3 regions of the Micromonospora sp. NPDC005413 genome follow, and region 2 is predicted to be linked to each of the others. Evidence: riboswitches for the same ligand, from Rfam matches in the RefSeq annotation. Region 2 holds a riboswitch; each other region holds the start of a gene.
What was found. A riboswitch is a leader RNA that binds a small molecule or an ion and turns the genes downstream of it on or off. The one in region 2 is predicted to bind S-adenosylmethionine.

Region 1 (9,821 bases), on a different contig from region 2:
CGGGAGCGTCCGTTCGTCGGCCGCGATGCGGAACTGGACCGGCTGCGGTGGGCCGCCGAGGCCGCCTCTCAACGCCGCCAGCCCACCCTCGCGCTGCTCAGCGGTGACCCGGGCGCCGGGAAGACCGCGCTGGCCGAGACGTTGACCCAGTGGCTCGCCGCCGAGGGCTGGACCACGGCGTGGGGACGCAGCCCGGAGTACGAGGGCGCGCCGGCTGCCTGGCCGTGGAGTCAGGTCACCGACGCGCTCACCGGGCCGGCCGACGTCGTCGAGGCCGTCGGGCCGGCTGACGGCTCGGGTGACCCCGCCGTCACACGGTTCCGCCGGCACCGTGCCGTGGCGTCGCTGGTCTCGGCGGTCGCCGACCGGGGGCCGGTGCTCCTGGTCCTCGACGACCTGCACCGCGCCGACGGTGACACCCTGGACCTGCTGACCGCCCTGCTCACCGGCCCGCAGCCGGCCACCGGGCCGGTGCTGATCCTCGGCACCTACCGGGCCACCGAGATCAGCTCGGAGCTGACCGCCGCCCTGGCCCGCGCCGCCGGGCTGGAGCCGGTCCGGGAGTATCTCGCCGGCCTGTCCGCGTCCGCGACGGGCGAGTTGGCCCGCGCCGTCGTCGGGGCGCCGCTGGACCGGGACACCGCCCAGTTGATCCACCACCGCAGCGGCGGCAACCCGTTCTTCGTCCGCGAGCTGGCCCAGTTGTACGCGGGCGAGGGAGAGGCGGCACTGGCCGCGGTGCCGCCCGGGGTGCGTGACGTGATCCGGCACCGGTTGGCGCAGTTGTCCGCGCCGACCCGTACCGTGCTGCGGCAGGCAGCCGTGCTCGGCCGGGACCTCGACCCGGAGGTGCTCAGCACGCTGGCCGGTGACCCGTCGGTGGTGCTGGACGCCGTGGACCGCGCCCTGCAGGCCGGCTTCCTCACCGAGCGGGAGACCGACGGGCGGCTGCGCTTCACCCACATCCTGGTCCGCGACACGCTCTACGCCGACCTGTCCGCGCCGCGCCGCGCCGCCTGGCACGCGGCCGTCGCCGAGGTGCTGCGACAACGGGATCCCATCGAACCCGCTGCCCTCGCGCACCACCTGCTCCGCGCAGGTGGACCGGTCGCTGCCGGTCGCGCTGCGGCGTACGCCCGCACAGCCGCAGATCAGGCCGAACGGGGTGGTAACCCGCACGAGGCGGCCCGCCTGTGGGGGCAGGCGATCGACGCGTACGACCGCGCCGAGGGGGTCGAGCAGCGCGAGCGGTTGACCGCGTTGCTCGGCCTGGGGCGTGCGCTGGCCGTGACGGGCCGGCTGGCTGAGGCGCGGCGGCGGCGAGCCGAGGCGATCGGCGCCGCCGAGTCCGCCGGCGACCCCCGGCTGATCGAGGAGGTGCTGGCCGGCTTCGACGTGCCGGCCATCTGGACGCGCAACGACGACGACCTGCTCTCCGAGCGGATCGTTCGAGCCGCCGAGCATGCCCTGACCGCTCTCGGCTCGACCGGCTCCGCGCAGCGCAGCCGGCTGCTGAGCACCCTCGCGCTGGAGCTGCGCGGCACCACCACCGACCGTGGCCGCCGTGCGGCGGACGAGGCCGAGACGATCGCCCGGACCATCGGCGACCCGGGGCTGCTGGCCTTCGCGCTCAACGCCCGCTTCATGCACGCCTTCCACCACGTCGGTCTGGCCGCTGCACGGGCCCGGATCGGCGCCGAACTGGTCGACCTGGCCGCCCGGCACCAGTTGGTGACCTTCGAGGTGCTCGGCCACCTCGTCCTGGTGCAGGCACACTGCGCGCTGGCCGACCGGCCCGGCGCCGATGCGCACGCCCGCGCCGCCGACCGCCTCGCCGAACGGTACGAGCTGCCGCTGGTCGGCGTCTTCACCCGGTGGTACGCCGCACTGCGCCTGGCGCTGGACGGCGAGTCGGCCGGGGCGGCGGACGCGTACCGGACGGCTGCCGACCGGCTGACCGCCGACAGCATGCCGGGCCTGACCCGCGGGCTGCTCCCGCTCGCCCTGCTCGGTCTGCGCCTGGCCGAGGCCGTCGGCGGCGACCAGCCCGGCGGTGCGGACCGGCCGATCCCCGGGCCCGGCGGGGCGGACTGGGCGGCCCTGGACTGGGGTCCGCACGAGCCGTGGGTCCGGCCGCTGCTGCTCCTCGCCGACAACGACCGGGACGCTGCCGCAGCCGCCCTGCGGACTCTTCCGGACGGGCCGCACGATCTGCTGCGGGAGGCGCGGCTCTGCCTCGTCGGCCGGGCGGCGCGCGCCCTCGGCGACCGGGTCACGATGGAACGGGTCTACGCCGGGCTGCTGCCGGCCGCCGATGAACTGGCCGCCGGCAGCGGGGTGCTCACCGTTGGCCCGGTGGCCGGGCACCTCGCCGACCTGGCCGACGCGCTGGGCCGCGACGAGGAAGCGGCCGGGCACCGCCGTGCGGCCCGCGCGGTCACCGCCCGGGCCCGCGCCGCAGCTTCCTCGCCCTGACCGCTGCCCACGGCGACTTGCCGGTTTCTGTCGGAACCGACCGGCGGGTGCGGTCAGATGGGACCACCGGTGTGCATGTCACCGTCGGCGGACGATCGAGGGGGTACGCCGTGGAGGGGCTCGTCCTGATCGTGGTGCTGGGCGTCACCGTCCTGGTCGGCACCACCCTCGGCGGTCGGTACCGGGTCGCCCCGCCGGTCCTGCTCATCGCGTTCGGGGTGCTGCTCGGGCTGACGCCGCCGCTGTCCGACCTGACCCTGGAACCGGACCTGGTGCTGCTGATCTTCCTGCCGGCGATCCTGTATCGGGAGAGCCTCACCATCAGCCTGCGCGAGATCCGGGCCAACCTGCCGGTGATCGGCCTGCTCGCCGTGGTGTTGGTGGTGCTCACCATGGTCACGGTGTCGTTCACCGCGCAGGCGTTCGGTGTGAACCCCGCCGCCGCCTGGGTGCTCGGCGCGGTCCTCGCGCCGACTGACGCTGCCGCGGTCACCGGCCTCGCCAAACGGCTGCCCCGGAAGCTCCTCACCACCCTGCACGCCGAGAGCTTGATCAACGACGGTACGGCCCTGGTGGTCTTCGCGGTGGCCGTTGGCCTGCTCACCGGGAGTGCGGAGCCGGGCGTGCTGGGCATCGGCGAGGAGTTTGTCGGAGCCAGCGTCGGCGGCGTGCTCGCCGGCCTGCTGGTGGGGGGCGCCGTGGTGCTGATCCGCAAGCGGCTCGACGATCCGCTGCGCGAGGGCGCGCTGAGTGTGCTGACGCCGTTCGGCGCCTTCCTGCTCGCCGACTCGGTGCACGCCAGCGGTGTGCTGGCGGTGGTGGTCGCCGGCCTGGTGCTGGCCTACGCCGGCCCACGGGTGATCCGCGCCCGGTCCCGGGTTCTGGCGTACGCGTTCTGGGACCTGTCCACGTTTCTGATCAACGGCGGGCTGTTCGTTCTGCTCGGTACGCAGATACCCCGGGCGGTGCGGGGCGTCACCAGCACCTCGCCGCAGCGGGCTCTGGTGATCGTGCTGGTGGTCACCCTGGTCGTCATCGCCACTCGGCTGCTCTTCATCTACCTGACCGCGGAATCGGCGAGGCTGCGGCGCCGCCGGATGGTGGACGACGGCGGAGGTCCCTCGATCTGGCGGGTGGGAACGGTCGCCGGCTGGTCTGGCTTCCGGGGGGCCGTGTCGCTCGCCGCCGCCCTGGCCGTCCCGACGGTGACGGTCGCCGGTCGACCGGTGGTCGAACGCGATCTGATCATCTTCGTCACCGCGCTGGTGATCGTTCTGATCATGCTCATCCAGGGCACCACCCTGCCGCTGGTCGTGCGCTGGGCAGGGCTGGTCGGCGACCCGGAACGCAGCGACGAGACCCGGCAGGCCCGGCGGCGGGCCACCGAGGCGGGCCTGGCCGTTCTGCCCCAGGTCGCCGCCGAGATCGGTGCCCAGGAGGAGTCGGTGCGTCGGCTGCGAGCCGAATACCAGAGGCACCTGGAGGACGTCAACGAGAGCAGCGGGTGTACCGGCGAGGAACGCCGCCTGGAACGCCAACTGCGCCTCAGGGTCCTCGCCCACAAACGGCGCGAGGTCACCCGCCTGCGGGACAACCGGGAGATCGACGACCTCGTGCTGCAAGAGCTCCAGGAAGCTCTGGACAACGAGGAGATCCGGCTGCTGGGACGCGGGCCCAACGAATGATCGCCAGCGGCCTTCCTGCCGGCGCGGCTCAGAGCACCTGGGCGAGGAACCGGCGAAGCCGAGGGTGCTCGGCCCGTTCGAAGATCGCCTCGGGCGGCCCAGCCTCCAGCACCACGCCACGGTCCATGAAGGCAACGGTGTCGGCGACCTGCCGGGCGAAGCCCATCTCGTGGGTGACCACCACCATGGTCATGCCTGCCGCGGACAGGTCGGCCATCACCCCGAGGACGCCCTTGACCAGCTCCGGGTCGAGCGCCGAGGTCGCCTCGTCGAAGAGCATCACCTCGGGCCGCAGCGCCAGCGCCCGGGCGATCGCCACCCGCTGCTGCTGACCGCCGGAGAGCTGCGCGGGCCGGGAGTCGGCCTTTCCGGCCAGCCCCACCAGCTCCAGTTGGGCACGGGCGACGGACTCCGCCTCGTCCTCGCCGAGCTTGCGGAGTCGGCGCAGCGCGAGGGTGACGTTGCGCAGCACGCTCATGTGGGGGAAGAGGTTGAACTGCTGGAAGACCATTCCCACCCGCTGCCGCAGCGCGTCCGGGTCGTCGCCCAGCACGCTGCGCCCGTCCAGCAGCACGTCGCCGCGGTCCGGCTCGATCAGCCGGTTGATGGTGCGCAGGAGGGTGGACTTGCCCGACCCGGACGGGCCGATCACGCAGGCCGTCGCACCGCGCGGCACGGTGAGGTCGACGCCGCGCAGCACCCGGTTCGGCCCGAAGGCGAGGTGCACGTCGCGGACGTCGAGGCTGACCGAGGTGGTCGTGCCGGTGGTCGTCATCGGTTCCCTTCCGTCGCGGCGGGCAGCGCCGGCGCGGTGTCGTCGTCGTCCTCGTCGGCCGGTGCGGCGGTGGGCCGACCGTGGCGCAGCCGCCGGTCGATCCAGTTGACGACGTGCGTCAGCGGCACGGTCAGCGCCAGGTAGAAGAGCCCGGCCAGCAGCAGCGCGGACTCGTTGCCGGTGGTGGCCGCGTAGTCCTGCCCGATCCGGAACAGCTCCCGCTGGCTGGCCACCAGGCCGAGGAAGTAGACCAGGCTGGAGTCCTTGATCAGCGCGATGAGCTGGTTCACCCAGGCCGGCAGCACCCGCCGGATGCCCTGCGGAATGATCACCAGCCGCATCGCGTCGGCCCAGGAGAAGCCGAGAGCGCGAGCTCCCTCCAACTGGGCGGCCTCCACCGACTGGATGCCGGAGCGGAAGATCTCCCCGATGTACGCCGCCGCGATGAGCGACAGCGCCAGGATCCCCAGCGGGTAGGGGTCCGGTCCCCAGACCCGCATGCCCAGTGGGGCCAGCCCGACGCCGATCAGCAGGATCGTCGCCGCGGCCGGTAGCCCCCGGAACACGTCGGTGTAGACCCGCGCCGGCCAGCGCAGCCACCGGCTGCGGGAGATGCCGGCGACGGCGAGCAGCAGGCCCAGCACCGAGCCGAGCAGGGCGGCGGAGACCGCCAGGATCAGCGTGTTGGGCAACCCGACGGTCAGCATCTCGGGCAGCGCCTCGCGCATCGCGTCCCAGTCGAAGAAGGTCTCCCACATGGTGCTCAACGGATCCATCGGTCGCCTCTCCTACCGCCCTGCTCGCTCGTCACCGGGTACGTCTCAGGACGCGGTCGACGCGGACGCCGACGGCACAGTCGACGCGGACGCCGACGGCACGGCCACCGTGCCGCTGCCCGGCTTGAAGTCCTCCGGGACCGGCCGGCCCGGGTAGTACTGCGCCTGCAACCGGCTCCAGGTGCCGTCCGCGATGACCTCGTCGAGACCCTTGTTCAGCGCCTCCCGCAGCTTGTCGCTGCCCTTGGCGACGGCGTACGCGGTCGGTGCCGGGCTGAGCTGCTTGGCCGCCACGGTGATCTTGCCCTTGCTGTCGGCGGCCGACTTCTCGCCGATCTCCGCCGGAGCGATCCACGCGTCGGCCGTGCCGGCCTTGAGCTGGTTGATCGCGCCGTTGTAGTCCGGCACCCGCACCGGGTCGAGCTGCTTGCCCGTGGCGTAGTCGTCCTGGACGGTGCCCTGGACCACCACGACCCGCTTGCCGGCGAGCTGGTCGAAGCCGGTGATCGGCGAGCCGGCCGGGACGTCCAGGCCGAAGTAGCCGAAGTCGTAGCCGTTGCCGAAGTCGACGGTCTTCTTCCGCGCCTCCGTGATGGTGATCGAGGAGCTGCCAACGTCGAACTTGCGGTTGTTGACCTGGGAGAGCAGCGCGGAGAAGTCGGTGCCGACGAACTCGACCTTCAGGCCGAGCTTCCCGGCCACCGCGGTCAGCAGGTCGTTGTCGAAGCCGGTGAACGTGCCGTCCTTGAGGTACACGTTCGGCGGTGCGTCGGTCAGCGTGCCGGCGCGCAGCACGCCCGGCTGGGCCAGGCCGTACGGGTTGGCGGTGGTGTCGGACGAGCTGTCCCCGCCGCAGGCGGTGAGCGCGGTGGCGGCCAGGATCGTGGCCGCGCCCAGGGCAGCGGCGCGGGTCAGGGCAGGAAGGAATCGCACGGGTGTCTCCGAAAGGGTTGCGTCTCGGCGCGCACGGGCGTGCGCCGCCGACGGTGCGCCCGATGGGCGTACCGCTGGGGAGGTTTCGGGAAGAGGGGTGCGCTAGTGCGCGGTGCCGCGACGACAGGCGGCGCTGCACATTCGCATCATGTCCACGTGCCGTCGCCGGGTCAGTGCGGGCGAAGGCCAACCGGCGGGGAGTTCCGCGACGTCGGTCGGTGGGGCGGTGCTGAGGATGCGCATGGCTCTCCCGGGTCTGTGCTGACCTGGGTGCCAGGCCACGCTTGCACCGACGTCGTGCCGGTGCCTGGTCTTCACCCGGGGCACCCCACCGCGGAGGAGGGTTGCCGGCCAGCGAGCCGGGGCTTTGCGCTGGCACTCATGACCTGCGCCGAGACTAGCAGCAGAGGTCCGTCGATCGTCCAGTCGATATGACCACGCTCACCGTCCGCGCCCGACGCGCGGCCCGCAGGTCAACCGGCGTGCACGTGCGGGCGGCGCGTCTGGTCGGGCTCCTGGCGGCGCAGGATCTCCCGGGTGACCGAGGCGATCTCGCCCTGCCCGAACGCCAGGTAGCGCAGGACGTTGCGGGTCGGGCCGCCCTCGGTCCACTCGAAGTAGATGTGTGGGCGCCGCCGGCTGCGGTTGCGGATCTCCAGCAGCATGGCGGCCAGCGCGTTCGGCACCGAGGAGCTGGCAAGCCTGAGCACCGGGAAGCGGTCGTGCGCCACGCTGCCGCGCACCAGCAGGCCGGTCTCGAAGTCCGACGGGTCGGTGACCTGCACCTCGACGAAGATGACGTCGCTGTCGTCGGGGAAGTCGTTGTCCGCCACCGTCTGGGCGAGCTTGTCGCGGTACTCGGTGAGGTCGCGCCGCTCCGGCTCGTGCGCGATGAGGCGGATCCGACGCTCGCTCCGCTCGGCGATGAACGCCGTCGCGACCGGGTCGAAGTCGACCCGGTCGACCCGCAGCTCGAAGGCCCGCATCACCCGCGACAGCACCGACACCACGATCATCCCACCGATGAAGCAGGCGGCGATCTTCACACCGTCGGGACGTTGCACCACGTTCGCCGCTGTGGTGTAGACGAACACCACAGCGATGGTCCCGAACGCGACCGTGCGCCCCCGCTGCCCGCGCCGCCGTGCCGCGAGGGTCACCGCTGTCGCCGCCGAGGTGATCAACACCAGAACCCCGGTGGCGTACGCGCCGCCCTGCGCGTCGACGCTGGCCCGGAAGACGACCGTGATCAGGAACGCCACCGTGGTGAACACCAGCACCAGCGGCCGGATGGCCCGCGCCCAGGTCGGCGCCATGCCGTAGCGGGGCAGGTAACGCGGTACGAGATTGAGCAGACCGGCCATCGCCGACGCCCCGGCGAACCAGAGGATCCCGATGGTCGACAGGTCGTACACGGTGCCGAACACCTGGCCGAGGTGCTGGTGCGCCAGGAAGGACAGGGCCCGACCGTTCGCCGGGCCGCCCGGCTGGAACGCCTCGGGCGGGATCAGCACGGTGGTGGTCACGCTGCTGGTGATCAGGAAGACGCTCATGGTGGCGGCGGCGGTGGTGAGCAGCCGACGCGCGCCCCGGATCCGGCCCAGCGGCCGATCCTCCGAGTCCTGACGGTCCCCCCGGATGTGTGGCATCACCGCCACCCCGGTCTCGAAACCGGACAGGCCCAGCGCCAACTTCGGAAACAGCAGCAGGGACAGCGCGACCACCATCAGGGGATCGCCGTGCCCGGTGGTCAGCGTGGTGGTCCAGTCCCCGACCGCGCTCGGATGGGTCACCACCCGCCACAGCGCGTCGGCGATCACCACCGCGTTCAGCGTCAGATAGACCGCGACCAGGACGACGGCGATCCCGATGGCCTCGCCGAATCCCTTGAGGAACACCGCGCCGAGCAGCGCCACGAGCAGCAGCGTGAGCAGGACCTCGTGGCCCTTGAGGCCGCTGGGCCAGAACGGGTTCTCGTCGAGGTGAGCGGTCGCGTCGGCCGCGGACAGCGTGATGGTGATGATGAAGTCGGTGGCCGCGAAGCCGAGCAGCACCAGCACGAGCAGCTTGCCCGGCCAGTAGCTCAGCAGGCGTACCAGCATCGCGATCGAGCCCTCACCGTGCGGGCTCTCCACCGCCACGCGGCGGTAGACCGGCAGCGCGCCCAGCAGCGTCACCAACACCAGCACCAGGGTGGCCACCGGCGACAGCGCCCCGGCGGCCAGCGCCGCGATGCCCGGCTGGTAGCCGAGCGTCGAGAAGTAGTCGACGCCGGTCAGGCACATCACCTTCCACCACGGGTGGTGCCGCTGCTCCCGCGGGCGGACGTGCAGGCCCTGCGGCACGGGTTGCTCCGACCGGTCGTCGAGCAGCCAGCTCCGCAGCCGGTCGGTCCGCCGGCCGGCGCGCCTGTCGACCTCCATCGGCGCTACCCCCGTCGTCCGCCCATGGTCACCGCGAGTATCCGTCGGCGGGCCGGCACCCGTCCGCCGGTGCGCGGAACCCGCCCGCTGTGGGCGTCCGGGCGAGTGGCGCGTCGGGGTTTCGGGCCGGAGGCAGGGGGGAAGCAGCGCCTCCCGGCGCCCACCCCGACCTGCCCCCGTGTGGGCCGGGAGGCCGCCGGACGGGCGGCCCCGGGAAGGGGGGGTGGGTCATGGTCGGCGGCCGTCGGTTTCGCCCGGGTGGTGGTTTCGGCCGCCAACTCGACGAGTCCGAGACAAGGGTTGGCGTGCCGCCACCGACGGAGTCGCCCGCTGCGCCCGCCGGCGGCCTGGTGGACAGCGCGGTCTACATCCGAGGGCACCGTTTCGCCTCACCGTCCGGCCTCGCCGAGACGTACCGCTGCCTGCAGGACCAGGACGGCGCGATGGCCTGGATCGGGTTGTACCGGCCCGACATCGACCAGGTCACCTCGCTGGCCCGGGAGTTCCGGCTGCACGACCTGGCGGTCGAGGACGCGATCAACGCCCACCAGAGGCCCAAGCTGGAACGGTACGGGCACACGCTGTTCGTGGTGCTGCGCGCCGCCCGCTACGACGACCTGCGGGAGGAGGTCGAGTTCTCCGAGCTGCACCTGTTCATCGGGCCGGGCTTCGTGGTCACCGTCCGGCACGGTGAGGCCCCCGACCTGGCCGCGGTGCGACGGCGGATGGAGACCGAGGCGCAGATGCTCGCCCG
Region 2 (9,821 bases):
GCGTTCTGGCGCTTCACCCGCAAGGACATCACGTCATAGCCGGCTGTCCGGTGGGCTCACCGATGACGGCACCGCGCTCGGTGCCGGCGGCGGGGCCGGTCGCGTCGGTGCCGGCGTGGACGGGTCGGCCTTCTTCCAGGCGCTGACGCCGATCCGGCCGGTGTTGCCCAGGTCGACCGGCCCGTCCGGGTCGACCTCCTCGGCCGGCTGCCCGGCAGCGGGTGCCACCGTCAGAAACTCGCCGTTGGTGGCCACCACGGTCGAATCGGTGACCAGGTTGCGCCAGAGCACCACGGCGGTGGCCCGCTCCTGGGGGGCGAGAGTGACCTTCCGGGGCGGCTGGTCGAAGCCCGAGGTGATCTCCTTGGCGCCATTGACCACCCGCAGCAAGATCGGCTCGCGCTGCTCGTCGAACACGTGCAGCACCGGGTACCCGTTGAGCTGGTAGGGGCTGTCGCCGCAGTTGACCAGCTCCAGGCCGAGGGCGCGCAGGCCCATCGCGGCGTCCCCGCCCGTCGACCGGATCCGAACGCCGGACGCCGGGCACGTGGCCATCGGGTCGACGCTCGCTGAAGGGTTGGGTGCAGTCGGTGGTCTCGGGCCGTCCCCGGACTGGCCGCGATGGTCGGCAGGAGTGCAGCCGCCGAGCACGAGAGCCATCGCGACCGACGCGCTGATGCGTCGCCGTGCTGCCGCGTCGCGAGAGATCATCCGTTGATCCTCGCCCACGTAGGCAGCACACCACCGCCCGGCCCCGGCCCTCGCCGGCTCTCACTGCGCCGCCACACGAGTTGCCTGGGGACCTCTCCTGGTGCGCCTTTGGAGCTGAATCGTTTGCGACATCGCTCGCCGGATCACGCTATGCCGTCTGGTGGTCCTTCAGGATCATGTCCAGGTTGTAGACCTTGACCTCGCGCCGCACCTGCCGCGTGCCCTCGACTCGAACTATCAACTCAGAGTTGATAGTTGCCTCGGTCACCTCCTCGTCGGCCAGCACCCGGAACACGATCTGCCCGATGTTCTGCACCGTAGAGAAGCAGCTCGCCGGCAGGATCGGTCACCCGTGGCCCCCTTCGGTCAGGGCTCGGGTGATCTCGGTGGCGTCGAATCGGGCGGGCTGGAAGTCGGCGGCCGAGGCCAGTCCGAGCCATTCCAGCCGGTCGCCGTGTTCGGGGTGGCCGGGATCGCTCAACACCTCGACAAGTTCGGCATAGCCCCAGACACCGCCGCAGTCTTCCGGCGGGGCCGCCCGCCGCCCGCCCGTGCATCGTGGGTACGCGATGGGCTGGCGAGACAGCACCTTCTCCACGACGATCTCGTGGGCCCAGTCGTCGCCGAAGTCGTACGTGTACCTGAACCGGTCACCGACACCGGCTGCGACCTGCTCCAGTGTCACCGAGCTATCGGCGCGGTGACCCAACTCCCGGTCGGCGACCCCGAAGTCGCCGTAGGCGGTCTCGAAACCGTGCAGGTGGGAGTCGTCCCAACCGAAAGCCACCTGGATGATGTCGTGCAGGTCGGCCAGGCTGGTGTCGGCAGGCAGTTCCAAACGCCGCCAGATCGGTGGCTTCGCCCCCCGCAGACTCACCTTGAGTTGGTAGATGGGTGCGGCAGGGCCGGATTTCTTGCGCTTGGCCGGCAGCTTCGGCCCGGCGGTACGCCGTCCTGCGCGGGTTTGGATCTGCTGCGCCTGCCCGGCGATCTGGGTCATCATCTCCAGCAGTTCGAGGGTGGTCTGACGGGCGTCGTGCTGGGCTGGCGGGCGCGTCGGCTCGGGCAGCGTACGGATCCGGGCTCGCAGCAGCACCGCCAGCAGGTGGTAGCCCAGCCCGTCCTCGTCGGATTCCTCGTCGAACTCCGAGGGGTCACGTTCCCGGTCGTGGTCCGCGCGGGCGTCGAGGGCCCGTTCGACCTGCCACCGAAACTCGGCCGGGTCCAACAACTCCTCGGCGATTGTCAGACCGGCACGACGGCCGTTCTGCTGGATGGTGCTGACAACCTCGTTCAGGGCGTCAGCGGGAAAGAGCACGATGTCGGCCGCCGCGTCACAGTCGAGGTGGTCGACGTGGACGACGAACCCGTACGATCGCCCGGCTCGCTCGAAAGCGCAGACGAGCATGGACGCGCTGCCCGCCGGGTCGGCGAACCGTCGACATGGGCCGACCCGCACGGGCTGGCGCAACTCGCCGGCCCAACTCGGCGCTGCCACGCCCTCGTCCAGCAGACGCTGGGCGGCGGCCGCGGCGACAGTGCCCTCCTGGACGGAGTCGATCGCGAGCAGCACCGCGAGCGCTTCCGACGTACCGATTTCGGCGACGGCCGGCAGCATGCCCTCGTTGAGCGCCTCGGTGAAGCCTTCGCCGGCAAGGTCACCGGCGGACAGGAACGTCGCGGCAAACAACTCGGCCTCGACGGGATCGTCCGTCTTGATCAGGTCAGCAGCGCCGGCGACCAGGTCGTCGATGAAGCTCTGCGGGTCATAGGCGCCATCTGAGCACGCCGGGCAGTCACACTGATCCACCTCGGCGGGACGGGCGCGACGCACGACCTGCTGCCCGGACCGACTGGGCTTGGCACGCTTACGGCGGCGGCTCTCGGGACTCATCCGAGCATGTTTTCACGGCTGCGCGAGGTCGGCCTCGCACGACCCGCCGGGGTGGTCGGTCGGCAGGGTGCAACGGGCGCCGCCAGGGAGGCGATGGTCGCACCAGACACGGGCACGCACGAACTGACGGTCCTCCTCGCTCAGGGTCGTCTCGCCGAAGTCGATGGCGGTGACGTGGGCGAGCGAGTCGCGCAGCGCCTCGGCCAGCGCCCGTGCGCCGTCCACGCTGGTCAGCGTCGTCGGCAGGTGCACGATCCAGCGGGCCGGTACCTCGTACTCCGTCATGGTTCTCCCTTCGCTGCGGCGGCGCCGAGGCGGGCGGGGCGGCCGGCGGAGGTCCGGACCCGCGCCGGCCGGAGCCCGGCACCCGCCCCGGGCCAGCTTCAGGTGGTCGGTCCGCCGGCTCCGGACAACCCCTCGGTGTACGACGTCAGCGCCTCTACGGCCGCCGTAAGGCTCTCCGCCATCAGGTTGAGCTGCTCGGCGGCCCGGGACCACTGTCCGCTCGCCGTCTCGGTGGCCGCGTCGGGCTGGCCGGCGTCGACGAGCTGCTGGCCGGCGGCGTTGATCCGGACGGGGAGCTGTCCGACCCGCTCGGCCGCCGCGCCCAACTGGTCGCGGGCGGTGTCCAACACCTCGACCAGGTCGCCGATGCTGGGCTGGCCCGCTTCGGTGTGCAGTCGGCGTACCCCGTCGCTGAGTTGGCGTTGCGCCTCACCGGCCAGGTCGAGCGCGTCATCCCCGCAGCGTCGGGCCTGCCGGATCGCCGGGTGGGCGTAGCCCGCGCTGGTCCGCTCCAGCAGAACGGTCGCGGCGGCCACGGCGAGGTACGTCTCGCGCAGCTCGCCGGCCACCTGCTCGACCTCCCAGGCGGCGCTTGCCTCGGGCACGGTCATCGGGCCTCCTTGTGGCTTGGTGGGGTGCCGGGGCAGCGCGACAACCAGCCCAGATGGGGGACATCTGGACCGCCATGCGCGCTGCCCCGGCTCGGTTCCGGGGGCTGCCCCCGGAGGGTGAACCCAGCCCTGGTGCCAACCCGGGAGGCTCACCGAAACGCTATTCCACTTAGTGACATAGGTCAACCATGTTCTTGAGGGTGGGTTGCGCGGCGTGATCAGATAGGGCTGCCAACCCGGGAGGACCACCCATGCCCGCGATCCCACTGAGCTACGTCGACATCGCTGCGGACATCGCCGCTCGCATCAAAACCGGCGAGTACGAGCCGGGTGCCAAGCTGCCGTCCTACACGCAACTCGGTGACCTCTACTCGGTCTCGTTCTCGACCGCTGCACGCGCTGTGGCGCTGCTGCGCGACCGGGGCATTGTGGTTGGGGCACCAGGGCGCGGGGTCTACGTCAAGGAGCAAGACGCGGGCAATCCCTGACGGCTGCCTCGGTCTCGATCCTCAGGTCGATCAAGAACAACGCCATCTTGGCGAGCGAGGTGGCGTAGCGGGGCGCGTCATCTCTTTCGTTGGGCCGGCCGTCTGCCCCGTGTCTGAGCCGCTCGACATGCTGTACGGGGCGCTCGACAGGCAGTACCGTCAATTCGGGAGCGCTCCCATAGCGGTCGGGCCGGCATGGCGCTCGGGTCGAGTTCTTGCGTGGGCGCAGCTGAGGGCATCGCCCCCCGCATTGTCACCGGGCTGCTCGTCGCCACGGGTGCAGCCCTGGCATGTTCCGACCGGGGATTTTCCCACTAGCAAGGAATTAATGAACTTCAATGGATTCATGCTTCACCATGGGTATGTATCGATCCCTATCCATGGAGGTTTCCATGAACGTCTCTCGGCTCGGCGGGCCGACCCTGTCCCTGTTCCGCATCGTGACCGGCCTGCTGTTTACGTTGCACGGACTGTCCTCGATCTTCGGGTTGTTCGGCGGCAACCCGATGACCGGCACGGCAATACCCTTCGGCGCCTGGCCGGGCTGGTGGGCCGCGCTGATCCAACTGGTCTGTGGCGTGCTCGTGCTGGCCGGGCTCTTCACCCGGCCCGCCGCGCTTCTCGCGTCCGGCTCGATGGCGTACGCCTACTTCGTGGTGCACCAGCCGGAGGGCCTGCTGCCGCAGCACAACGGAGGTGAGCTGGCAGCGCTCTTCTGCTGGTCGTTCCTGCTGGTCGCGACGCTCGGCCCGGGTGCCTGGGCGCTCGACACGCTGCTCGCCCGGCGTCGCGTCGACACTCCATCGGCATCGGTGGCCGAGCCCAGCCCGGTATCCGTCTGACTGTACGCGCACCGCGCGTCGCCGGAGCCTCGACGAGGCGGTTCCGGCGGCGCGTCCGCTCAGGGGTTGCACGAAGGTCGAGGTACGGATGTCGCCGCTCCCAGCCCCGCCCTTCGATGATGTCGTAAACGATTCAGCTCCAAAGCGTGCGCCGGTCGCCGGCCGAACCGCGGCGTACCGCGCACCGGCTGTCGGTGCTGGTGGACGAGGACGGCCCGTTGGCGGCGGCGCACCTCGCGGCACCCGCCCAGCACGAGGGCCGCAGCCGGCGAACGACGGCGGCGGGGCGTCAGGCTGAGGTGCGCGTGCTGAGGACCGCATCCAGGAGGCCGGGGTAGAGACGGTCCAGCTCGTCGCGGCGGAGCCGGACCAGACGGCTGGTGCCGGCGGCCCGGGTGCGGGTCAGGCCGGCCTCGCGCAGCACCTTGAGGTGGTGACTGCGGGTCGCCTTGGAGACGCCGAACTCGAAGGTGCTGCAGGCGAACTCACCACCCTCGGCGAGCGCCCGGACGATCTGTAGCCGCACGTCGTCGGCGAGTGCGGCCAGCACGGTGGTGCCGGGGGGTCGAAGTGGTGGTGCTCGGTGTGGTCGGCTTCGCCGGCTTCAACCTGCTCACCAGCCTGGCGCTCGCACACGCCGCCCCGCAGCAGATCGCCCTCTTCGTGGCCACCACCCCGGTGATCACCCAACTGGTCCGCTGGGCCCGCGACGGCGTACGCCCAAAGCCCCTCCTGCTGGCCCTCTCGCTGGTGGCGCTCCTCGGAGTCGGCCTTGTGATCACCCGCGGAAGTCTGGCCGGACTCGGCCAGTTCGGCCTCGGCGGGCTGATGATGATCGGTGCGGTGGTCGGTTGGGGCATCTACACCCACGGTGCCAGCCGGTTCGGCACCTGGTCGCCTCTGCGCTTCACCACGCTGACCGCGCTCGCTGGGACTGCGGCCATGCTGACCGCGAGCATCGGCGCCGACGCCGTCGGGTGGCAGCACGCGCCGGCCGTCGCCGACGTCGTGGCGGTCGCCCCGCAATTGGCGTACGCCACGATCGGTGGCGCGGTGATCGACCCGGCGGCGGTGAGCGTCCGCTGACCCACGCACTGGGATCTGCGGTGGAGGTCGCCGCCGACGGTGCCTAGACTCGACGGCACAACTGAATACCTCATCCAGAGGGGCTGAGGGATACGGCCCGACGACGCCCCGGCAACCACCCCGCGCGCTCACCGCTGAGCGACCCGCGGGGCAGGTGCCAATTCCGTCCCCGCCGCACCGTGCGATGCGGGGAAAGATGAGAGGACCCTCGACATGACGTCGACGCTCGCCGCCTCCGGCATCGACACCTCCGCCAGCCCCGCTCGCGCCCTGGTCTGCCGTGCCTGCTCGGCCCGCTATCCGCTGGCCGCCCAGCACGCCTGCTACGAGTGTTTCGGCCCGCTGGAGGTCGACTACGACGCCGCCGTGCTGGCCACGGTCACCCGGGAGCAGATCGAGGCCGGCCCGAACAACATCTGGCGGTACGCCGCGCTGCTGCCCGCCGGTCAGGACCCGGCCACCCGGGTCACCCTCGACCCGGGGCTCACCCCGCTGGTGGCGGCCCCGCACCTCGCCGCCGAGCTGGGCATCACCGCGCCGCTCTGGGTCAAGGACGACAGCGCCAACCCCACCCACTCGTTCAAGGACCGGGTCGTCTCGGTGGCGCTCACCGCCGCGAAGGCGCTCGGCTTCGCCCGGTTCGCCTGCGCGTCGACCGGCAACCTGGCCAACTCGGTGGCCGCACACGCCGCCCGCGCCGGGGTGCCCTCGGTGGTCTTCATCCCCAGCGACCTGGAACAGGGCAAGGTGATCACCACGGCCGTCTACGGCGGCGAGCTGGTCGCCATCGACGGCTCGTACGACGATGTGAACCGGCTCTGCGGCGAGCTGGTGGAAACCGACGAGTTCGAGGACACGGCGTTCGTCAACGTCAACGTCCGGCCGTACTACGCGGAGGGCTCCAAGACGCTCGGCTACGAGGTGGCCGAACAGCTCGGCTGGCGGATCCCCGCACAGGTGGTCATCCCGATGGCCAGCGGTGAGCTGCTCACCAAGATCGACAAGGCGTTCACCGAGCTGGTCGAGATCGGCCTGGTGGAGGCGCCAGCCGCCGGCTGGAAGGTCTTCGGCGCCCAGTCGGCCGGCTGCAACCCCATCGCCACCGCCCTGCACGCCGACACCGACACGATCACCCCGGTCAAGCCCACCGGCATCGCCAAGTCACTTAACATCGGCGACCCGGCCGCTGGCCTCTACGCCCTGGAAGCGGTCCGCCGCACCGGCGGCTGGATGGAGTACGCCGACGACGACGAGATCCGCGCCGGCATCCGCGATCTGGCCCGCACCACCGGCGTCTTCGCCGAGACCGCAGGCGGGGTCACCGTGGCGGTGCTGCGCAAGCTGGTCGAGTCCGGTCGGCTCGACCCGACGGCGGAGACCGTCGTGTTCAACACCGGCGAGGGCCTGAAGACCATCGACGCGGTAGCCGGCCAGGTCGGCCCCACCCACCACATCAAGCCCTCGCTGCGCGCCGCCCGCGACGCCGGCCTCCTCGGCTGACGCCCGCCCGCCCGCCCGCCCGCCCGCCCGCTCCGCCCGCCCGCCCGCTCCGTCGCCCGTCCGTCCGCCCGCTCCGTCGTCCGCCCGCTCCGTCGTCCGTCTCGGTCGCCGGTCGCGGTACCGGCCATGTGCGTGATCGACTCCGTTTCGCCGACATGGCGGTATCCGATGGCCTGCAAACCGCAACATCGGCGATACGGAGTGGATCACGGGCCGCGCCGGGTCGGGCCGCGCCGGGTCGGGTCGGGCCGCGCCGGGTCGGGTCGCGCCGGGTTGGGCCGGGTCGGGTCGGACCGCGCCGGGTCGGGTCGCGCCGGGTTGGGCCGGGTCGGGTCGGACCGCGCCGGGTCGGACCGCGCCGGGTCGGGCCGTGCGGGGGATGGGGGATCGGGTGGATGGGGGAGCGGGTGGATCCGCCGGGTAACTGGGTTTTCGCGGTGAGTGTGGAAAACCCGCCGCTACGGACTTGACGGCAGGAACCGGACGGCGCAAGATGCTCCGTGCGGGAGGGCATTTCGCCGAAGACTTTTGAAGTTCTTGCGACCCAACGCCGGAGGCGTTGTGCGAGTGTCCCTCCCGACCACGTTCGATCAGGCCAGCGATTATTCGCTGGCCTGATCGCTTTTCCAGGGTGCACGCTCAGCGGCATGAGCATCACGATCGCGTCGTTCGACGGCGCCGACCGGACGTCGGTCGACGAGGCGTACCGGATCGGCGCGGCGGCCACCGATGTCGACGTGCCGGACTTCCCACCCTTCTGCCGACGCCGCTTCGACGCGCTGTTCCACACGCCGATGCCCGGCACCGAATCGCTCTGGGCGCTGGCCCGGCTGGACGGCGCGCCGGCCGGCTACCTCCAGCTGGACCTGCCGCAACTCGACAACACCGACAACGCCACCGCCGAGCTGACGGTGCATCCCGAGCTGCGGCGCCGTGGCCTCGGTCGCGCACTGCACGAGTACGGGGTACGCCTGCTTCGCGAGCACGGCCGCAAGCGGGTCGTCGCGATGACCGTCTCCGCGCTGCCGGACGGGCCGGCGCGATCAGCGGCGGGAGACGCGTTCGCCGCCACCACCGGCGCCCAGTCGGCGCTGCCCGAGGTGCGTCGCCGCCTCGACGTCGGCGCGATCGACCGGATCGCGCTGCGCGCGGCGCTGGCCGACGCCCAGCCGCGAGCCGAGGGCTATCAGTCGGTCTGCTGGCAGGGCTCCACCCCGCAGGAGTACGTGGCGGACATCGCCTACCTGGACGGCCGGCTGCTCATGGACGCGCCCATGGGTGACGTGCAGTGGGACCCGGAGCAGGTGGACGCCGAGCGCATCCGTGGCACCGAGCGCGCCCTGGACGCCCAGGGCCGGCGGCGCTACCACCTCGGGATGCGCCACGACGCGTCCGGCCGGCTGGTCGCCTGGACCCTGCTGGACGTGGGCGCCTCCACCGACTGGCACGCCTTCCAGCAGATCACCATCGTCGACCCGGCCCACCGTGGGCACCGGCTCGGTCTCATCGCCAAGGCGGAGAACCTGCACCACCTGCTGACCCACGAGCCGGCGGTCCGCGTCATCGACACCTTCAACGCCGCCAGCAACAGCTACATGGTGGCGATCAACGAGCAGCTCGGCTTCCGCCCGGTGGACGCCTGGAACAACTGGCAGCTCACCCTCTGACGGGGATCAGCGCTTCTGCTCCCGAACCCGACTGCGGCATGATGGCGGGCATGACGGAGACCCCGCATCCCCTGTACGACAGGCACGCCGACACCCTCAACCGTGCGCTGACCGCGATCACCGAGCGGGGCTACTGGTCCGCCTATCCCGAATCTCCCAGCCCTCGGGTGTACGGCGAAACCGCCGCCGCCGACGGTAAGGCCGCCTTCGAGGCGTACCTCGGTGGCGACTTCCCGCTCGACCAGCCGGGCACCGGCGTTCGGGTCGCCACCGAGACGAGCCCGTTCGGGGTGGAGTTGGCGGTGCGTTACCCGCACGCCGGCACCGACGAGCTGGTCAGCGCTGCTTTGGTCGCCCTGCCGGCGTGGCGCGACGCCGGTCCGCGGGCCCGGGTGGGCGTCTGTCTGGAGATCCTCGACCGGCTGCACAAGCACATCTTCGAGCTGGCCAACGCGGTGCAGTTCACCAGCGGGCAGGCGTTCGTGATGGCCTTCCAGGCCGGCGGCGCGCACGCGCTGGACCGGGCGCTGGAAGCGCTGGCGTACGCGTACGCCGAGATGACCCGGCACCCGGCCACGGCGGGCTGGGAGAAGGCCGCCGGAAAGGGCGACCCGCTGCGGATGACCAAGACGTTCCACGTGGTGCCGCGTGGGGTGGCGCTGGTCATCGGGTGCAACACCTTCCCGACCTGGAACTCGTACCCGGGGCTGTTCGCCTCGCTGGTCACCGGCAACCCG
Region 3 (9,821 bases), on a different contig from region 2:
CAGCGACCTGTGTGCGGTCGGCGAGCAGGTCGGCGACGTGCCGTAGCTGCGGGTGGCGGGCGAAGGGGTGGGCGGCGGCGAGGAACTGACGGGCGCGTTGGTGGACCGATTCGAAACGCTGGTCCGCGGTGAGGGTGAGCGCCTCCACCGCCAGTGCGCCTGCTTCCTCGGGGTCGGGACTGTCGGCATGCAGGTGCGCGGTGGCCAGGTCGAGGCGGCAGAGTGCACGCGGACCAGCCAACCCTGCGGTGTCGAACGCGGTGATCGCGGTGGTGAGGTGGTTGGTGACGCCTGCGGTACGGCCGAGCGCCAGGTAGGCGGTCGCCGCGTTGGCCGCGGTCCTGGCCGGGCAGTACGGGCCGAGGGCGAGGCTAGCGCTGACCGACGAGCCGGCCGGGTAGTCGGCCAGCATGGTGAATGCGTGGTCAACGGCACGATCGACGCCGTACCGGTCGCCGAGACGGGCGAGGGCCCGCGCCTGACCGTTGATCGTGAGGCGGATGCGGTGCCCGCTGGTGCCGCCACGGCGCAGGCCGTCCTGGGCGTAGGCCAGCGCGTCATGGTAGTCGCCGGAGTAGAAGGCGATCAGGCTTTGCGTGGCCCGTGCCCAGGCTTGCGCGTCGGACTGCTCGGCAGCCTCGGCGAGGTCGAACGCTTCGGCGGCGTAGGCGTGCGCCGCGCCGAAAGCGCCGAGGTCGAGGGCGAGTGCGCCGAGAAGTCCGGACAGGTGAGCGGCGACGGCGTAGAGCCGGGCGCGTTGTGGTGGGTGCTGCCTGCCTGCCATGAGCTGGTCAACGTAGGAGCGCAGCGGTCGCATACGCGCTATGAGGATTAGCGGGGTGAGGCGCTCGTTGTCGGCGATCGCCTGCCGGACCTCGTTTTCCAGATACGTGAGACGGATGTTGTCATCGACGGAGGACTTCAGCGCCAGCCGGCGGGCATCGATGCTGTCCTCGCGTTCCCATAGAACAGCACCGCCATTCGCTACAAAGGCGTCGTGGCCAGCGTCGATCGGCGTCGCGGGCCCCGACGTGCTCCTGGCCTCCTGGATCGCCGATGAGCGTCGTCGTTGACGGTTCAGCTCGGTGATGCGGTCATACTCGCTGACGAGCACGCCACCGGTCTGCAGCACGGTGTCGCAGCGCGCCCAGAAGGCGCGGTCCGGGTGCTGGTGACCGGTCTCCGTGTTCGCCACGGAGCTGCGGCCGTACTGCACGAGCCGCGCCAGGTCGTGCTGGGTGTGACCGCCAGCCCTGCGAAACTGCGCGAGCCGGCGGCCGAGCTCGCGGTGGGCGGCCTTTGTCTCGTCGCTGTCAGCCATCGCTAACCCCCGGTCTACTGCAGATGCGCAGTCACGATGTGTGCAGACGATAGCTGCCACCTGTGACAATCTTTCGGGCCGGCCGAGCAGCGCCGAGCATCTGGCCAAGCACCAGTGCGGCCGATGGTCGCTGCGAGATCGGGCAGCATCGTCAGGTGCCCATTGTCGAGCGTGGCGGCAGCCCGTGGCAGGACCACAATGTCGAAGTTTTGTCACAGTTTGACGTCGGCATCTGCCGACAATGTCGGCGCACGGCGCTGCGGCATGTCGATCGGCCGGCGTCCTACGGCCCCTGCATGCCCTCCGAAGTTCGCGATGTCACCGCTGGTCTGCCCGGTAAGCGGTCGGGCCGCCGGACTGCTCGCGCCCCGGATGGCGCTCGCTGCGTTGACGGGTAGCGATATTAACGCCACGACGGCGTGCGGGCCGCGTTGCACGCCGTGGCGGCCCGCGCCCAGGCCCGCCTCGGGCGTGAAGCGGCCTGCGCCGCCCACCTCGATGTCGCGGAACGGCAGCTTGCCCGTGTCCGAGCGGGCAGGAACCGCCCCTGGATCCGGTACTTCACTGCGGCCTACCTGGCCGACGAACTCGCCCACTGCTTCCAAGATCTCGGCCAGCCCAGGCAGACGCAACGGCACCTCGGCGCAGCCCTCGCTCGTACACCGAGTAGCTCGCCGTCACCGATTGTGAGGTCACCGAAGGATGACGAGTCCTCAACCACGAGGCTGACGTCGCCCCCGTTCACCCGGTAGAGACCGTTTGCGCCGGCGCACCACGCCCCGTGACTGCTTGGGGCAAATGTGCCACCACCGTAGGCGTGCACACCGCTGGTCACGCCGAACCTCGATGGAGTTACGTCGGCCGCGCCGTCGGTTGCCGACCACCGCACAAGGGCCGGGCCGCTCCCGGAGCTCGGACGGGACTCCAGCCAGTACAGCGCATCCCCGACGATGCGTAGCTCGTCGAAGCTGATTGACGCGCGAACGGCGTTGGCTGCAGAGACAGCATCCGAGTCTGCTGCCAACCCCACGGACTCCTCCTCCAACGAACGCCGCCAGCGACTCGTCGCGATGATCCGGGGCGGTGGAACAGCCTGGCCATTGTCACCTACCCCCGGCCGGTGAGCCGGAGGCGGGTCAGTGCGTCGGCGATCTCCCAAGTGTCCTCGCGGTCTGGGCCGTAGACGTCGCAAAGATCAGTCTTGCTCGCCCGGCCCTCTCGGCCCAGAGTCGCTTGTTCTCCGCCGCCGACGGGCGGCCTCCCGCCTGGGCTCCGGCTCCGCGGCCAGCGAGTCATGTTGGATACTCTTCCCCCTCATTCCGGCCGCTGCTGAGGTGGCCGGGATCGCCGCATCCGACGGCGCATGCAGCTATGGGAGGAGAGGGCGGTCGTGGCATCTCCAGTTCAAGACCACCGTGTGCAGGTCGTGCAGAAGTGGGGCTTCGGGATGGCCCCCGTCAAGCCCGAGGTCCAGCAGAAACGACGGCAGTCGGTAGCGGCCGTGCTGAGCTACCTGCAGAACGACCCGATTGAGTCCAACGCCTCACTGCTGGAGGCCCTGTCGGAAGTCAAAGGGCTCTACTCGCGCTGTCACCGGCAGGACCAGTGGGACTGGTTCACCGTGTGGCAACAGCTGGGCCGCCCCGGACGTAAGCGCTGCCTACAAGCTGGTGATGCGCTCGGTCGCCTACGGAGCGCGATCAGGGATGGCGACGATGCCACCGCTGCGATGCAGCTCACGCTACTGACTGACGCTGTCGTGCAGGTCCATCTGGCCGGACTTGTCGGGGAACAGCCGCGTGAAACGCCAGGAGATGGCTACATCTACGTGCTGTCGACTCGCGAGCAACCTCGGATGCTGAAGATCGGCTACACAGAGCGGACCGTCGAGGAGAGGGTGAGGGAGATCAACCGGGCGACCGGCGTTGTTATCCCGTATGGCGTGCGCGCTTTGTGGGTGGTCGCGGATGCTCCGTCGGTAGAGGCCGAGCTGCACGATCGATTGGCGCACTACCGGGTCCGCAAGGACCGCGAGTTCTTCGACCTCGACTTCCGCGACGCGTCCGCCCTCATCCAGGGCTACATAGATGGTCTCCGACGTGAGGACTAACGTGATCGCCCCTGGCGAGCAGCTGATGGAAGGCCACACGTTCCTCCCTTAGATCAACGGGCCGGCCCGCCAACTCAGCCAGGAGTTCCGGTAGGCGCCACGTCGTCAGGTGTGCGTAGCGGGCGTTGTAGACGCCGACGGCTTCGATGGCGAACTCGTCAGGAAAGTCCAGCAGTACGTAGCCGAGCAGCTGCATGATGGTCGGCGCTTCCAATGCTGACCGCCGCGTCCCATCGCGGCGCTTGCTGCCGAGGCCCGTCTTGAGTTCGAGCAGCAGACCTGCGGCGATCAGGTCGGCGTCGGCGTTCATCAGCGATGATCCGGCGAAGGTCGGCCCGAGGGCCCAAGCGCCATGCCGCGCCGACAGGGACGGCAGGAGGCTCCGCTCGGCGAAGGCGCGCAGAGCCTGGAGCTCGTCGAGGGCCGCGGATGGGGCGAGATCAAGTAGCTTCTCGGCGGTGATGGACCTTGGGGCCAGGGCCATCAACGGGGATCCGGGTGTCGGACCGACCCGGTACAGGTCGGTGAGGAGCGCCAGCGCCCAGCAGGCCCGGGCAACGAGTCGATGGTCGGCTTCGCTGCCTGCGGCCGGCCCGGTGAACCGGGAGGTCCCCATGCTGTCGCCGCTTTGGAGGTAATTCAGCGTGCGTGCCAGTTCGTGGACCGCGTGCCGGAGCGGGGGAGTGCGCGCGCCGAGCAGCGCCAAGCGCAGGTCCGGCCTGGGATGCACCATGAAGCGCACCATCCAGTCGAAGGCCGAGCCGATGGTGCCAGGGTTCGCCTGACTCCCAGGCACGACAAGGGAGCCCACGGATTCCCGATACCGTGCCTGCAGGGCCTGCCAGCGGCCGAACCGCTCCTGAATGAACAATCTCGCTGGCGAGGCTCTGTTGCTCAATGCCACGGTCAGCGCCGGCCAACCACTGATGATGGTCATGCTTCGACCACTGGGCACCGACGTCGCTGCCCGCTACTGTCCATCATGGCCGGATGCTATCGAACGGCGTGGCATCCGAGCTGCCCGTTATCACCGGACCGTCGATGGGCGATGACCAGCCGGCTGCTGTTGGCGAGATCGGTTACCACCAACAGCAGCCGGCTGGACTGGCGATCAACGAGCGGTGGCCAAGAATTCGTTCTGCGCCTGCCGGAGGCTGCTGAGGTCGTTGGGGACGGGCATGACGCCGTAGCGCTCGAAAGCGTCGACGCTTGCTCCGAGCGAGGGCGGCCACCGTCGCTGCCACTCGACCAGCGGCACACTTGGTCCGACTGGGCGTAGTGGCTCGGCGAGCCGGTCGAACTCCACCTGCTGCCACTCGCGCAGCTCGTTACCACGCCGCGCGGAAGCCACCAGCGAGGCGGCGACCACGGTGGTCGTGGCCGTCTGCGGTTGGACCACGTCGCCGTTCATGATCGAGTGCCGGCCCAGCGGCAGTGCGGCGCGGTGGCCGTACCATTCGCCGACGACCTGCGAGACGTGTCGGCAGCTTTCGCAGGCCAGCCACGACCACCGGGTTCGGGTGGTCACGGTCTCTCGGACGCACAACAGGCACAGGGCGAGGTCACTGGGGATGTCCTGGCCCTGCCACTGCCGCTCCCACTCCGGTGTACGTGGCTGGCAGCGGCACCGCTGTTCGCGCGGGGCACCGTCGCGGAGGTGCCCGCAGGTCAGGCAGACCGCGAAAGCGGCCAGGTCCAGCTCTTCGAATGGCACGGTGAACTCGCTCTCCGGTGCCCGAGGCACCCGCTCTTGCCGTACCGCAGCTTGCGGTCGGCCTGGTCTTCCCCCGGGGGCACCGTGCGCGGGTGGCGCGGTTGCCGGGTCAGCAAGCCGGGAGGCTTGACGCTGACCACTCTTGACGCCCAGGAAGCATAGAGATCATCGAGGCCGGGAGCAACCCCGGCCAACACGCGGGGGAGACCTGAGCAGACGGCGGTGGCGGAACTATCCGTCGGCGGCGAGTCGGAGCCGAGCAAGCAGGTCGGCGACTTCCCGGGTCAGCTCATGGTCTGGGCCGTAGACCACGCAGAGGTCGTCGTGCAGCGGTTGCAGCTCGTCCGCGGCCTCGGCGGGCTTGTCTTCGGAGACCAGCAGTATGCCGATGTTGAAACGTAGGTCGAGAGCCGTGGGGGAGACGTCGCCGGAGGCGGCACGTACGTGCGTCAGCACCTGCCGGAACTGGCGCAGGGCTGTAGTGGCCTGGCCGAGTTCCGCCCGGCAATGGGCTGCCTGCCGGAGGCATTCCAAGGCGTCCTCGCTGGTGGGGCCAGCGGTACGGGTGTACGCGGCGGCGAGGGCGTCGAACTCCGGCAGCGCGCGCCGGAAGTCCCCGCCGATGATGAGAATGGCCGCTCGCCGTGATCGCAGAACGAGCACGCGTGGACTTTCAGCACCGAGCGCCTCGCTGGCGGGGCCGATCACGCCCTCGAGCACCTCGGCAGCCTGGGCGAACCGTTCGTCGTCCAGCAGCTCATCGGATTGGGCAACGGCGGCCTTGATCGCGTCTCGAACCTCGGTCCGCAGAATCGCCGCCGGATCGGCGCTCGACGTGCCACTGCGCGGCGCCGGGACGACGGGGTCGGGCGCGGGCCGGCGTCGGGGCGCGTTGGGTCGGCGGTACACCAGCGTTGGGTCGGGCATGGTGCTGCTCGCGCGCTCGGAGGCGGGCGGTGCCGCTCCGGGTAGGGGCAGGAAGGGCAGCAGCCGCTCGTAGACGTCGTAGGCGTCCGTCGGCCGGTCCTCTGGGGCCTTGGCCAGCAGATCGAGGACCAGTTCCTCGATCGCGACGGGCACCTCGGGGCGGAGCGTCCGCAGAGGTGGTGGTGGCTCGGTGACGTGCTGGTGCCACAGTTCGAAGTCGCTGCCGCCGGCGAAGACCCGCTGCCCGGCGAGGAGTTCGTGCAGGACGCAGCCCAGGGCGTATAGGTCGCTCTGTGGCGTGACCTGTGCGTTCTGGATCTGCTCGGGCGGCATGTAGTGGTGAGTGCCGAGGGCGCTGCCGGTTGCGGTGAGGCGGGTGACGTCGGTGCGCAGGATGGCGGCGATGCCGAAGTCGAGGAGCTTGATCGCCCCATCCGCGGTGACCAGCACGTTGTCGGGTTTGAGGTCGCGGTGCACGACGGGGATGGCGTGGGCGTGGGAGAGGACGGTGCAGATCTGCGCGGCGATAGCGGCTGCCCAGGTGACCGGCAGCGGATGCTGTGGGTCGATAAAGGCCCGTAGGGCGGTGCCACGGACGAACTCCATCACCAGGTAGAGCCGGTCGTAGGAGCGGTCTAGGACCGCGTCGTACACCTGGGGCACGCCGTGGTGTTGGATGCGTGCGGTGACGCGGGCCTCGCGGCGGAATCGCTTGGCGAACTCTTCCGCCTGCTGCGGGGTTTGCACGGCCTCGACGCGGATGAGTTTGATGGCGACCTCACGGTCGAGGACACTGTCGTAGCCGCGCCACACGTGCCCCATGCCGCCGGAGCCGATCTCCTCGACCCTCTCGTATCGCCCGGCGATCGGCTCTGTCCGCACGTTGCCTCCACCCCTGCGACTGTCCCAGCCAGATGGTCAGTGTTGCGGTCAAACCGATCATCGTCCAGAAGTTGCCGCCGCGGCGCGTCACGTTGGCGCCGCGGCGGCACGGCCGGTCAGGCCGCGTCGTCGTTGACGACCCCCTCCTGCCGGCGGATCAGCCGCCAGGCGGCGCTGCGGGCGCTGCGGTTGAGCGAGCTGCGGAAGTTCTGCTGCGGGTCGAAGTACTTGCGTCCCAGGTCGGCCGTGGTGTCGAAGTGATCCATCATCTTGTCCTCGAAGACCGGGTCGAAGACGTGGCCGAAGTTTTCCTCGTCGTTGGCGACGGCGGCCAGCCGCACCTTCGGGTCGGCAAGGGCCTCGTTGAAGGGCTTGATGACGTCCTGCTCGGTGAACTCGGTGCCGTACTTCTGGTTGAACCGGTCGATGAGCTCCGACAGCAGCGACTTCTCCGTCTCTTTGGCGCTGCCGGATCCGTCGCCGAAGCCCTTCATGTCAGCCGGCCCCTCGGGGACGAGGCTGACGTCGTGTTCACCGGTTTTCTCCACCCGCAGGTGACTCAGGTCGACCTCGCCGATGTCCACGCCGCCGTCCTCACCGCGGGGCAGCCGATTGAGCAGGTGCCGCCCGTAGAGGTAGAGGCGCTCCAGTTCAGCGTCGATGTAGGTGACGATGCCGGAGAGGAAGCTGTACTTGCGGACGTAGTCGTTCAGGTCGGCCCGGAAGGTCTCGGCTGTCTCCTGGTCGTCCTCGTCGTCGCCGTTGAGCAGGTCGGCGAAGCGGGTCACCGCAGGATCGAGGTGCCGGTACAGCTCGGCGTGGAGCTTCTCCCACTTCGCCGTGTTGCCGGCGGCCTGCCGCTGGGCGGCCAGGTAAGCAGCCGCGAACGCCTGCATCTCCTCGTCGACGAGAACCGGCGCGGACATCACCCTGCTCTGCGCGGTGTAGAGCAGGTTAGGGTCCGAGGGCAGGGTGGCGGCTTCCTCGAAGTACGGGCGGAAGGACTCCTTGATGTCCTCGGCGTCGTTGACGAAGTCCAGCACCGCCAGGTCGGACTGGCTCTTGCGGTCGGCGGTGCGGTTGAGCCGGGACAGGGTCTGCACGGCGGCGATGCCCGTCAGCGTCTTGTTGACGTACATCGTGGTGAGCAATGGCTGGTCGAAGCCGGTCTGGTACTTCTCCGCGACCACCAAGATCCGGTACTCGGGCTGCCCGGCTCCGCCGGCCTGTGCGGACTTGTCGTCGGCGCGCGTGTAGGCGAACGCCTTCGGCAAGGCAGTCTCGGGCAGCCCGCCGTTCTCCTTCGCCTCGGTGATCTCCTCGTTGTCGTAGGTGAGGGTGCCGGAGAACGCCACCAGGACTCCCGGGTCGGGGTAGCCCAGGTCGCCGATGTACTTCTTGATCGACCGGGCCATCTGTACGGCCTGCGGCCTACCCGCGGTGACTACCATCGCCTTCGCCCGTCCGCCAAGCCTTCCGGCGGTGTGGGTCCGGAAGTGCTCGACGATCACCTGCGCGTGCTGAGCGACGGTCGAGTCGTGGGTGAGCGCGTACCTGGCCAGCAGCGGGTTCGCCTTGGCCGGGTCCACCTTCCGCTCCTCGGGGTTGCCGTTGACGAGCTTCCAGTAGGTGTTGTAAGTAACGTAGTTGCGCAGCGGATCGAGAATGAATTTCTCCTCGATGGCCTGCCGCATGGAGTAGGTGTGGAACGGGTGGTACTTCCCGTCCTCGCCGAGCGTGCCGAAACCTTCGAGGGTCTTGTGCTTCGGCGTGGCGGTGAACGCGAAGTAGGAGAGGTTCGCGGCCCGCTGCCGCTTGCGCGCGTTGGCCTTGAGCTGTGCCTCGACGTCAGGTGCGGCCGGCGCGCTGGTCGCGCCCGGGTCGTCGGAGTCGGCGTCCAGGCCCAGGTCACGCAGCACCGCGCGGACCGAGGCGGCAGCATCGCCGGACTGGGACGAATGCGCCTCGTCGATGACGATCGCGAACCGCCGGCCCTGGATCTCGGTCGGATTCTGCTTGAGGTACTCCTCAAGCGCAGGGAACGTGTGCAGCGTGACGGTGACGATCTTCCCCGTCTCGCGCCCGAGGGCCTTCGCGAGCTGCTCGGACTTCGACCCGTGGTTCTCGTCGATTTTCACCACCAGTCCGGCGGTCTGCTCGAAGCTGCCGACCGTCGCGCGGAGTTGGGCGTCGAGGTTCCGACGGTCGGTGATGATGATGACCTTGTCGAAGACAGGCGAGCCAGGCTGCAGGCCGGCTCGCACCGCGTCCGGGTGCAGCTTGGCCACGTCACCGTTCGCGTGCAGGGACGACAGGCGGTGGCTGAGCCAGGCGATGGTGTTCGACTTCCCCGACCCCGCCGAGGCCATGATCAGGTAGTTGTGCCCGGCCCCGTGCCGCGCCGCGTGCGCCGTCAGCTTCTTCACCGCATGCCACTGGTGGTAGCGGGGGAAGATCAAGGACTTTCGGGTACGCCCGTCCGCACCCTTCTCCTTGTGCAGGTGGACGAAGCGCTCCAGCAGGTCGAGCCAGTTGTCCCGCTGCCAGATCTCCTCCCACAGGTAGGAGGTGGCGTACTTCCCGTACTCCGTGGCCGGCGGGTTGCCCTTGCCGCCCGGCCGACCCGGGCCCTCCGAGCCGGTGTCGAAGGGTAGGAAGCGGGTCGGCTTGCCGCGCAGTTGGGTGGTGACGAAGACCCGGTCGGGGTCGACGGCGAAGTTGGCGATCACCCGGCGGGAGAAGATCAGCTCGGTCGGGTCGCGCTCGGTCCGGTACTGCTCCTTGGCGTGCTCGACCCCTGAGCCGGTCAGAGGGTTCTTGAGCTCTGCGGTGGCCACTGGGATGCCGTTGAGGAACAGGGCCAGGTC

Region 1: it holds a riboswitch for S-adenosylmethionine, as region 2 does, so the genes downstream of both, ABZS37_RS06915 (ABC transporter substrate-binding protein) here and thrC (threonine synthase) in region 2, are expected to answer to the same signal.
Region 3: it holds a riboswitch for S-adenosylmethionine, as region 2 does, so the genes downstream of both, ABZS37_RS23140 (hypothetical protein) here and thrC (threonine synthase) in region 2, are expected to answer to the same signal.

The regions. Positions count from the first base shown of each region.
Region 1 is NZ_JBEXEV010000003.1:239,273-249,093, reverse strand. It holds gene ABZS37_RS06935 (BTAD domain-containing putative transcriptional regulator) at 1-2,475, shown strand, start outside; gene ABZS37_RS06930 (Na+/H+ antiporter) at 2,586-4,160, shown strand; gene ABZS37_RS06925 (amino acid ABC transporter ATP-binding protein) at 4,189-4,935, opposite strand; gene ABZS37_RS06920 (amino acid ABC transporter permease) at 4,932-5,711, opposite strand; gene ABZS37_RS06915 (ABC transporter substrate-binding protein) at 5,757-6,644, opposite strand; SAM riboswitch class IV at 6,920-7,031, opposite strand; gene ABZS37_RS06910 (amino acid transporter) at 7,118-9,067, opposite strand; gene corA (magnesium/cobalt transporter CorA) at 9,373-9,821, shown strand, end outside.
Region 2 is NZ_JBEXEV010000006.1:94,781-104,601, reverse strand. It holds gene ABZS37_RS10660 (ABC transporter permease subunit) at 1-39, shown strand, start outside; gene ABZS37_RS10655 (DUF4232 domain-containing protein) at 34-555, opposite strand; gene ABZS37_RS10650 (hypothetical protein) at 860-1,027, opposite strand; gene ABZS37_RS10645 (plasmid pRiA4b ORF-3 family protein) at 1,058-2,605, opposite strand; gene ABZS37_RS10640 (hypothetical protein) at 2,618-2,890, opposite strand; gene ABZS37_RS10635 (hypothetical protein) at 2,989-3,501, opposite strand; gene ABZS37_RS10630 (winged helix-turn-helix domain-containing protein) at 3,753-3,989, shown strand; gene ABZS37_RS10625 (DoxX family protein) at 4,382-4,831, shown strand; gene ABZS37_RS10620 (metalloregulator ArsR/SmtB family transcription factor) at 5,121-5,381, opposite strand; gene ABZS37_RS10615 (hypothetical protein) at 5,405-5,917, shown strand; SAM riboswitch class I at 5,985-6,120, shown strand; gene thrC (threonine synthase) at 6,131-7,417, shown strand; gene ABZS37_RS10605 (GNAT family N-acetyltransferase) at 8,065-9,084, shown strand; gene paaN (phenylacetic acid degradation protein PaaN) at 9,135-9,821, shown strand, end outside.
Region 3 is NZ_JBEXEV010000025.1:39,020-48,840, reverse strand. It holds gene ABZS37_RS23160 (helix-turn-helix transcriptional regulator) at 1-1,321, opposite strand, end outside; partial or broken gene ABZS37_RS23155 (XRE family transcriptional regulator) at 1,685-1,974, shown strand; gene ABZS37_RS23150 (GIY-YIG nuclease family protein) at 2,739-3,431, shown strand; gene ABZS37_RS23145 (hypothetical protein) at 3,391-4,368, opposite strand; gene ABZS37_RS23140 (hypothetical protein) at 4,543-5,145, opposite strand; SAM riboswitch class IV at 5,173-5,293, opposite strand; gene ABZS37_RS23135 (serine/threonine-protein kinase) at 5,377-6,954, opposite strand; gene ABZS37_RS23130 (DEAD/DEAH box helicase family protein) at 7,071-9,821, opposite strand, start outside.